3 regions of the Achromobacter sp. NPDC058515 genome follow, and region 3 is predicted to be linked to each of the others. Evidence: predicted binding sites of a transcription regulator. Region 3 holds the regulator's gene; each other region holds the start of a gene.

Region 1 (3,276 bases), on a different contig from region 3:
GACATCCTGTCCGCGGCGGGCGCGCTCGAACGCGCAAGCATCCGCTGCCTGCCCGGCAATCACGACCAGCCGGCCGTGCTTCGCCAGGAACTGCCGCAATGGTCGGCGCCGGTGACCGACGTGGGCGCTTGGCGCGTCGTCACCTTGGATACCACGGTGCCCGGCTCGAATGCCGGCCATTTGGCCGATAGCCAGCTGGACATGCTGGAGGCCGCGCTGGCGGAAGCGCCGGGCCGCCACACGCTGGTGGCGATGCATCACAACCCCATGCAGATCGACAGCCATTGGCATGACTCGATGATGATCGACAACCCGCAGGCGCTGTTCAAACGGCTGACGCACTGGCCGCAGGTGCGCGTGCTGTTATGGGGGCATGTGCATCACGAGTTCGACCGCCGCCGCCACAACCTGCGCATGCTGGCCACGCCATCGACCTGCTTTCAGTTCAGCATTCGCGACGGCAAGCATGTGGTGGACAACATGGCGCCCGGCTACCGGTGGATCAAGCTTTACCAGGACGGATCGATGGCCACGGGCGTGCGCCGCGTGCAGGATGCGCTGTGGCATCCGGCGCTGGCGGCGCCGGACAATGCGCAAGCGGCTTAAGGGAGCGCAGTGCGCGAAGCGTGGGGCTTTTAGTTCTTTTTTTGCATAAAAAACGGGGCACCAGTATGCATGGTGCCCCGCAAGCATCCGTCTCATAGGGGAGGGGAAAGAGGAGAAGCCGAGACGGATGACAAGACTGCTAACCGAAGTTCGCGGTCTACATGAAGTTAGGCGGTGCGATCCCCATTAAGTTTCTTGGAATCGCGAAATTTCCGGGGGAATTTGTATCAATTTATTGGCTGCCGCCATGCCGCAAGCCGGCAAAAGAAAAGGGCCGCGACAGCGGCCCTTTGCATGGTCGGCAACGAATCACGAAGCAAGGTTGCCGCGCATCTTCTTCAGCGCGGCCGCTTCGATCTGGCGGATACGCTCGGCCGACACGCCGAATTCCTGCGCCAGCTCGTGCAGGGTGGCGCCGCCGTCGTCCTGCAGCCAGCGGGCTTCGACGATGCGGCGCGAACGGGCGTCCAGCGCCTGCAGCGCGTCGGTCAGGCCCGAGCTTTGCAGTTGGTCGCGCGCGGCGCGTTCCAGCACGCGGGTCGGTTCCTGGCGGCCTTCGTCGGACAGGTAGGCGATCGGCGCATAGCTGTCGTCGTCGTCGTCCTGGTTTTCCAGCGACATTTCGCGGCCCGACATGCGGACTTCCATCTCGCTCACGTCTTCGCGGCGCACGTTCAGCTCGCGGGCGATGTGATCGACCTGGTCCGGGTCCAGGGTCTGGCCGTCGGGGCGCATGCTGCGCAGGTTGAAGAACAGCTTGCGCTGGGCCTTGGTGGTGGCCACCTTGACCAGGCGCCAGTTGCGGATGATGTATTCGTGGATCTCGGCCTTGATCCAGTGGACGGCGAACGACACCAGGCGCACGCCGCGCTCCGGGTCGAAACGCTTCACGGCCTTCATCAGGCCGACGTTGCCTTCCTGGATGAGGTCGGCGTGGGGCAGGCCATAACCCAGGTACTGGCGGGCCACCGACACCACCAGGCGCAGGTGCGACAGAATCAGTTCGCGCGCGGCGCCCAGGTCTTCCTGGTCGCGCAGGCGGCGGCCAAGTTCAGTTTCACGTTCCGCGGACAGGACCGGCAGGCGGTTCACCGAGGAAATGTAAGCGTCGATCGTACCGAGGGCGCCCGGATTGGCAATGGCCAACGCCAGGGCGTTGCCGGAAGCGGCCAACGAGGTACTGGGTTGCTTCATAGCGGGGTTCTCCGGATGGCGAAGGGATAACGACATGGATTCGATGTTAGCACTCTGGTAATTGGAGTGCTAATTCGACTATTGCGGCGCGTCAAAGTTTCCTTTTTTATAATACGTCCCTATTTATTTTCCCAGCGGCGCCGGGGAAACACCGCCCTGCGGGGCCGGTCGCCTCACCAGCCCAGGCGCTTGAGCCCTTCGGCGGTAGCCGCGCCGTCCGGACGGATGAAGAGTGCGCCCCGGGGGTCCAGGAAGACCTGGTAGCTGGCGCCGTCAAAGAGCGGCATGTAGGCGCCGCTGCCGAACTGGACGTCGACAAACGGGAACCAGTTGGGAAAGCTCTTCTTCAGGGAACCCAGGTCCGGCGCCGGCCAATCGTCCAGCGCATGCACGGAGCGCGTAGCCGTGGCTTCGCGCGCCGCGTCGCTGTATCGGCCGGACAGGCGCTCAAGCCGGTAAAGGGGCGGCACGCCCGCCATCAGCGCGGGCAATTTCCAGCGGACGACGCGCGCGTCGATCTGCCACTGGTCTCCGTACAGCACATATTGCTTGAGTCCGATGCCCGGCGCGCTGGCGTTCACCTCGAACTGGCCCTCGGCCTGCTGGCGGATGTCGATGCGGGCGACGGGCTCGTCGGCGGTGAGGCGGAAGAACTGCACCAGAGACAGCGCCAGCAGCCCGGACACGCACCCCAGGCACACCAGCATCAGCCCGCACAGGCGGCGCACGGGCCGGAACTGGAACAGGCGGCGGCCGCGCTCGTCGCGCGGGCCGCCCCGGCCCAGCAGCATGACGATCCCGGGCAGCAGGACGACGACGGCGCCCAGCAGTATCCAGACGAAGGGAGCAATTCCGTTGATCAAATCAGGCTTTCCTATTGAGACCGCCGCGGATGGCAGCCCGGCGCGCACGGCGCCACGTGCCTGCCGCGGCAGGCTCCCCAGTATAGAAGCGGGCCCTCAAGCGGCCGGTTTTCCAAGCCGCTCGACGTGAAACCGGATGTGATCCTCGACGAATGTCGAGATGAAGTAATAGCCGTGGTCGTAACCCGCCTGGCGGCGAAGGACGAGGGGCTGGTCCGCCGCGGCGCAGGCGGCCTCGAACACCTCGGGATACAACTGCTCCGCCAGGAATTGGTCGGCGTCGCCCTGGTCGATGAGAATGCCGCCCGGAAACGGCTGCTTCAGGCCGCGCATCAGGGCGGACGCGTCATAGGCGGCCCAGTCCTGGGCGTCGTCGCCCAGGTAGGCGCCGAACGCCTTCTTGCCCCACGGGCACTGGCTGGGCGCCGCGATCGGCGCGAATGCCGAGACCGAGCGGAACTTGGCCGGATTGCGCAGGGCCAGCACCAGGGCGCCATGCCCGCCCATGGAGTGGCCGAAGATGCCGGTGCGCAGCGCGTCGCCCGGCAGGGCGTCGCCCGTGACGATGCCGTGCAGCTCCTGCGTCACGTAGCTGTACATGCGGTAGTGATCG
Region 2 (3,276 bases), on a different contig from region 3:
CAACGCGAATCACGGCAACGCCGCCGGCCAGCTTGGCCACGCGTTCTTGCAGCTTTTCACGGTCGTAGTCGGACGTGGCTTCTTCGATCTGGACGCGGACTTGCTTGACGCGAGCTTCGATCGACTTGCTGTCGCCAGCGCCGTCGATGATGGTCGTGTTTTCCTTGCCCACTTCGATGCGCTTGGCTTGGCCCAGTTCAGCCAGGCCGGCCTTTTCCAGCGACATGCCGGTTTCTTCGGAGATCACCGTGCCGCCCGTCAGGATGGCGATGTCTTCCAGCATGGCCTTGCGGCGGTCGCCGAAGCCCGGAGCCTTGACGGCGGTGGTCTTCAGGATGCCACGGATGTTGTTCACAACCAGGGTGGCCAGCGCTTCGCCTTCGACGTCTTCCGCGATGATCAGCAGGGGACGGCTCGACTTGGCAACTTGCTCCAGCACGGGCAGCAGGTCGCGGATGTTGCTGATCTTCTTGTCGAAAATCAGGACATACGGATCTTCCAGCACGGCAACTTGCTTTTCCGGGCTGTTGATGAAGTAGGGCGACAGGTAGCCGCGGTCGAATTGCATGCCTTCGACGACGTCCAGCTCGTTTTCCAGCGACTTGCCGTCTTCGACGGTGATGACGCCTTCCTTGCCGACCTTGTCCATCGCGTCAGCGATGATCTGGCCGATGGAAGCATCGCTGTTGGCCGAGATCGAACCGACTTGAGCGATTTCCTTGCTGGTCGTGACCGGCTTGGATTGCTTCTTCAGTTCAGCCACGGCGGCGGCGACAGCCTTGTCGATGCCGCGCTTCAGGTCGATGGGGTTGAAACCGGCGGCAACGTACTTCAGGCCTTCCATGACGATGGCTTGAGCCAGCACGGTGGCGGTCGTGGTGCCGTCGCCGGCGTTGTCGGAGGTCTTGGACGCGACGTCCTTGACGAGTTGAGCGCCGATGTTCTCGAACTTGTCCTTCAGTTCGATTTCCTTGGCGACGGACACGCCGTCCTTGGTCACCGTCGGGGCGCCGAACGAGCGCTCCAGCACGACGTTGCGACCCTTGGGGCCCAGGGTGGTCTTGACAGCGTTGGCGAGAACATTCACGCCACGGACGATGCGCACGCGGGCGTCATCACCGAACAATACTTGCTTGGCAGCCATTTCTTAGCTTCCTTCGAAAATTCGTTTGAGGCGGGGTTTACAGAACCACGGCGAGGATTTCGTCCTCGCGGATGACGAGCAGTTCTTCGCCATCAACCTTCACGGACTGGCCGGCGTACTTGCCGAACAGAACCTTGTCGCCAGCCTTCAGGTCGACCGGCAGGATCTTGCCGTCTTCGGTCTTCTTGCCGGGGCCGACGGCCACGACTTCACCTTGATCGGGCTTTTCAGCAGCGCTGTCGGGGATGACGATACCCGAGGCAGTCTTGCGCTCGTTTTCGAGGCGTTTGACGATCACGCGATCGCCCAGGGGACGCAAGGCCATGAGGAACTCCTGTTACTAAAGAAGAAAGTGAATGATCGGTTTGGCCCGGGAAGGCTGTTAGCACTCACCGGTGTCGAGTGCTAATTATAGGGATGATGTCCGGAGGTTCAAGGGGGTGGGGTGGGCTGTTACATATTTCATTGAAGTTGGGAAACTGAGGGGAATGGTTCACTTGACTTGGGAATTGGAGCCGGCTGTTTCCTAGGGTTTCTCCCTATTTGCATACGTATGCAAGGCTTCGAAAGTGAACTCACTTTGTTGAACCACTAACGTTTGCAGGGCCAGGAAACATGATCCGTTATCTGAAGCGCGGCCGGACCGCCGCTGTCAAGACCGACGACGACGCCAAGGTGCGCGTCACCGTGGAAGACATCATCCGCGACATCGAAACCCGCGGCGACGAAGCCGTGCGGGACTACAGCCGCAAGTTCGACAACTGGGACCCGGCGGACTTCCGCCTGTCGCGCGCCGAAATCGAGGCGGCCCGTGCGCAGTTGTCGGCGCGCGAGATCGAAGACGTCGCGTTCGCCCAGAGCCAGGTCCGCAACTTCGCGCAGATCCAGCGCGATTCGATGCGCGACGTGGAAGTGGAAACCTATCCCGGTGTGGTGCTGGGCCACAAGCACGTGCCGATGAATGCGGTGGGCTGCTACATCCCCGGCGGCAAGTATCCCTTGCTGGCCTCGGCGCACATGAGCGTGCTGACCGCCAAGGTGGCGGGCGTGAAGCGCATCGTGTCGACGGCGCCGCCTTACCAGGGCAAGCCGCATCCGGCCATCGTGACCGCCATGGACATGGCCGGCGCGGACGAGATCCTGGTGCTGGGCGGCGTGCAGGCCGTGGTGGCGATGGCGGTGGGCACGCCCAGCGTGGCGCCCGTGGACATGCTGGTGGGCCCGGGCAACATGTTCGTTGCCGAGGCCAAGCGGCAGTTGTACGGCCGGGTGGGCATCGACCTGTTCGCCGGTCCGACCGAGACGCTGGTGATCGCCGACGACAGTGTGGACGGAGAGCTTTGCGCGGTCGACCTGCTGGGCCAGGCCGAACACGGCCCGACGTCCCCCGCCGTGCTGCTGACCAACAGCGAACAGTTGGCGCGCGACACGCTGGCCGAAGTCGAACGCCAACTGGCCATCCTGCCTACGGCGGGCATCGCCGCCAAGGCCTGGGCAGATTGCGGCGAGGTCATCGTTTGCGACAGCTACGAGGAAATGCTGCAGGTGGCCGACGAGCTGGCGTTCGAGCACGTACAGGTCATGACCCGCGACCCGGACTACTTCCTGGAAAAGATGACCAACTACGGCGCCCTGTTCCTGGGTCCGCGCACCAACGTCAGCTTCGGCGACAAGGTGATCGGCACCAACCACACGCTGCCGACCAACCGGAACGCCCGCTACACGGGCGGCCTGTGGGTGGGCAAGTTCCTCAAGACCTGCACCTACCAGCGCGTGCTGACGGACGCCGCCAGCGCGACGATGGGCGAATACTGCTCGCGCCTGTGCCACATGGAGAATTTCTCCGGCCACGGTGAGCAGGCCAACATCCGCGTGCGCCGCTATGGCAACCGGCCCGACCTGCCTTGGTATCAGCCGGTAGAGGCGCAAGCATGATTGCCTTGCCCAAGGGACCGGACTTCCGTCTGGACGGGCGCCGCGCCCTGGTGACGGGCGGCAGCGGCGGCATCGGGCTGGCGGCGGCGGCCGCGCTGGGCCGCGCCGGCGCGCACGTCACGGTGGCGGCCCGGCGCGAGCCGGAGCTGGCGCAAGTGTGCGAAGCCTTGCGGGCCGAGGGCATCGGCTGCGCGCCG
Region 3 (3,276 bases):
CCCAGCGCCAGCGCCAGCGCATCCACCAGAATGGATTTGCCCGCGCCGGTCTCGCCGGAGAAGACGGTAAAGCCGGGGCCAAAATGGATCTCGGTCTGTTCGACGATGACGAAGTCGCGGATATGCAGGGTGCGCAGCATGTCGGGGCGCTAACTACTCTACGTTGTCGGTGGCTTGGGGCATCAGGTTCCAATGCAGCTTGCGGCGCAGGGTGGAGAAGAAGCTGTAGCCTTCCGGATGCACGAAGCGGATGGTATGGGGGGCGCGCTGCACGACGATGCGGTCGCCCGGTTGCAGGTCGGACCAGGTCTGCATGTCGAAATGCACGCTGGCGCCGACTTCGACGCGGCCCATGGCCGTGAGCGTCATGTTCAGCACGCCCGTGTCGGGAATGACGATGGGGCGGTTCGATAGCGTTTGCGGCGCCACGGGCACCAGCACCATGGCGTTCATGCCCGGGTGCAGGATGGGGCCGTTGGCCGACAGGGCGTAGGCGGTGGAACCGGTCGGGGTGGCGATGATCAGGCCGTCGGCGCGCTGCGTGTACATGAAGGCGCCGTCCAGTTCCACCCGGACTTCGATCATGCCGCCGCGCCCGGCGCGGTTCAGCACGACGTCGTTCAGGGCAGACGCGGAATACATCTTCTGGTCGCCGCGCCACACACTGCCTTCCAGCAGCATGCGTTCCTCGATCTTGAAGCTGCCTTCCAGCACGCGGGCAAGCGCGCCGTGCGCGTCCTGCAGGGCAATGTCGGTAATGAAGCCCAGGCGCCCGTGGTTGATGCCCACCAGCGGCACGCCGTAAGGCGCCAGGTGGCGCCCCGCGCCCAGCACGGTGCCGTCGCCGCCCATCACGACGGCCAGCGATGCGGTTTTGCCGATTTCTTCAAGCGTGGCGACGGGGTATTCGGTCAATCCGGTATTGCGCGCCGTATCCGCGTCGATGAGCACGTGCCGGCCCGCCTGCGTCAGCGCGTGCGCAAGTGCTCTCAGCGGTGTGTCCAGGCCGGTGTCCTGGTATCTGCCGATCAGGGCGACGGTAGGAAAGTGCATGGCTGCGTGCAAATCAGAAAGGCCGAAACCCGCCCGGAATGGGCTGGTTAGCCGATTATATGGGGCCGCATATCCGCTTGCGGGACAAAAATCGCCTTAATTGGAAAAGATTCCCTAAAATACCTGTTATGGATGACCGCGCACGCGCACTACTGAAAGCGTTGATAGAACGCTACATCGCCGATGGGCAGCCAGTCGGCTCGCGGACGCTATCGAAAGTCTTCGACTTGTCTCCGGCCACCATCCGCAATGTCATGGCGGACCTGGAAGAGCTGGGACTGATCCATAGCCCGCATACCTCCGCCGGCCGTGTTCCCACGCCGCGGGGCTACCGCATGTTCGTCGATTCCCTGCTGGCGGTGCAGTCTTATCAGCTGCAACCCCACAACATGGGCGAGATGCTGTCGGCGGCCGAACCCACCCGCGCGGTCAACGCGGCCGCCGCGCTGCTGTCCAACCTGACGCAGTTCGCCGGCGTGGTGCTGACGCCCAAGCGCGCCCAGGTGTTCCGCCAGATCGAATTCATCCGGCTGTCCGACAAGCGGGTGCTGCTGATCATTGTGACGCCCGACGGCGACGTTCAGAACCGCATCCTTTTCGTCCAGCGGGATTACGCCGAAGCCGAATTGCTCGAAGCCGGCAATTTCTTCAACATGCATTTCGCGGGCAAATCCTTCAACGCGGTGCGCCAGACCCTGTCCACCGAGCTGGCCCAACTGCGCGAAGATATCTCGCGCCTGATGCAGGCCGCCGTCGAAGCCAGCGCCGAAGCCGCCGAAGACGGGGACGCCGTGGTCATTTCCGGCGAGCGCAAGCTGCTGGACGTGACGGACATCGCCTCCGACATGGACCGGCTGCGCAAGATGTTCTCGCTGTTCGAGAAAAAAACCGACCTGCTGCAGTTGCTGGACGTGTCCAGTCGCGCGCAGGGCGTGCAGATCTATATCGGCGGCGATTCGCAGCTGGTGCCGATGGAAGAGGTGTCCGTCATCACCGCGCCTTATGGCGTGGACGGCAAGGTGGTGGGCACGCTGGGCGTGATCGGTCCCACCCGCATGGCCTACGAACGCGTCATTCCCATCGTGGACATCACGGCGCGCCTGCTGTCCAACGCCCTCAGCCACAATCAGTAGTTCCATTCAAAGCTACATCCTCCCTGCGGAGGAAGGGGAGTCTGTGTGTTTCTTCGCCTGTTCAAGTATCTCTGGCCTGAACGCTACCTGCCTGAAACCGAGCAAGACGACCCCTTCAACGAAGATCCCCCGCCCCGCGTGCCCGGCAAGATCGGCGTGCTGCTGGTGAACCTGGGCACCCCGGACACGCCGGGCAAGAAGGACATACGCAAATACCTGGGCGAATTTCTGTCCGACCCCCGCGTGATCGAGATTCCACGCTACCTCTGGAAGCCCATCCTGCACGGCCTCGTGCTGAACATGCGGCCCAAGAAGCTGGAGCCGCGCTACGCCGGCGTCTGGATGAAGGAAGGCTCGCCGCTGATGGTCTACAGCCAGCGCCAGGCCGATGGCGTGCGCGCCGCCCTGCAGGCGGCCGGCGTGGACGCCGTCGTCGAGCTGGGGATGCGCTACGGCAACCCCTCCATTCCCGACGCCATCACGCGGCTGCGCGAGCAGGGCTGCGACCGCATCCTGACCGTGCCGCTCTATCCCCAGTACGCCGCCAGCACCACGGCCACCGTGGTGGACGCGGTGACCCGCCATGTGGGACGGCTGCGCGACCAGCCCGAAATGCGCTTCATCAAGCGCTTTCACCAAGAGCCGGCCTACCTGGACTCGCTGGCCGGCCGCATCGAGCGCTACTGGCAGGAACACGGCAAGCCCCAGAAGCTGGTCATGAGCTTTCACGGCCTGCCTCGCTATTCGATCGAGCTGGGCGACCCCTACTACCGCGATTGCATGGAGACGGCGCGTCTCCTGTCCCAGCGCCTGTCGCTGCCGCGCGAAGATATCGAAGTGACCTTCCAGAGCCGGTTCGGCACCGCCCGCTGGCTGGAGCCCTATACCGAGCTGACGCTCAAGGCGCTTGCCGGCTCCGGGATCACCGAGGTCGATGTGGTGTGCCCGGGATTTGTGGCAGACTGTCTGGAAACCCTGGAAGAGATCAGCCTGGAGGGCCGCGAAGCCTTTGTCGGGGCAGGGGGCAAGCAGTTCCGTTACATCCCGGCGATCAATGACGATCCGGCCTGGATCTCGGGGCTGGCCCGCC

The links. Region 3 encodes HrcA, which represses chaperone genes, less so after heat shock. Its sites were predicted from a motif close to TTAGCACTCNNNNNNNNNGAGTGCTAA; they were not measured.
Region 1: the regulator HrcA is predicted to act here: its motif matches at 1,847-1,873, upstream of rpoH (RNA polymerase sigma factor RpoH).
Region 2: the regulator HrcA is predicted to act here: its motif matches at 1,527-1,553, upstream of groES (co-chaperone GroES).

What each region holds. Positions count from the first base shown of each region.
Region 1 covers NZ_JBHXNI010000001.1:649,022-652,297, reverse strand. The annotation lists gene cpdA (3',5'-cyclic-AMP phosphodiesterase) at 1-606, shown strand, start outside; gene rpoH (RNA polymerase sigma factor RpoH) at 916-1,800, opposite strand; gene ACFWP0_RS03100 (hypothetical protein) at 1,974-2,663, opposite strand; gene fghA (S-formylglutathione hydrolase) at 2,760-3,276, opposite strand, start outside.
Region 2 covers NZ_JBHXNI010000003.1:351,979-355,254, forward strand. The annotation lists gene groL (chaperonin GroEL) at 1-1,144, opposite strand, end outside; gene groES (co-chaperone GroES) at 1,182-1,469, opposite strand; gene hisD (histidinol dehydrogenase) at 1,760-3,079, shown strand; gene ACFWP0_RS07600 (SDR family NAD(P)-dependent oxidoreductase) at 3,076-3,276, shown strand, end outside.
Region 3 covers NZ_JBHXNI010000011.1:140,152-143,427, forward strand. The annotation lists gene recN (DNA repair protein RecN) at 1-140, opposite strand, end outside; gene ACFWP0_RS19510 (NAD kinase) at 154-1,053, opposite strand; gene hrcA (heat-inducible transcriptional repressor HrcA) at 1,182-2,186, shown strand; gene hemH (ferrochelatase) at 2,232-3,276, shown strand, end outside.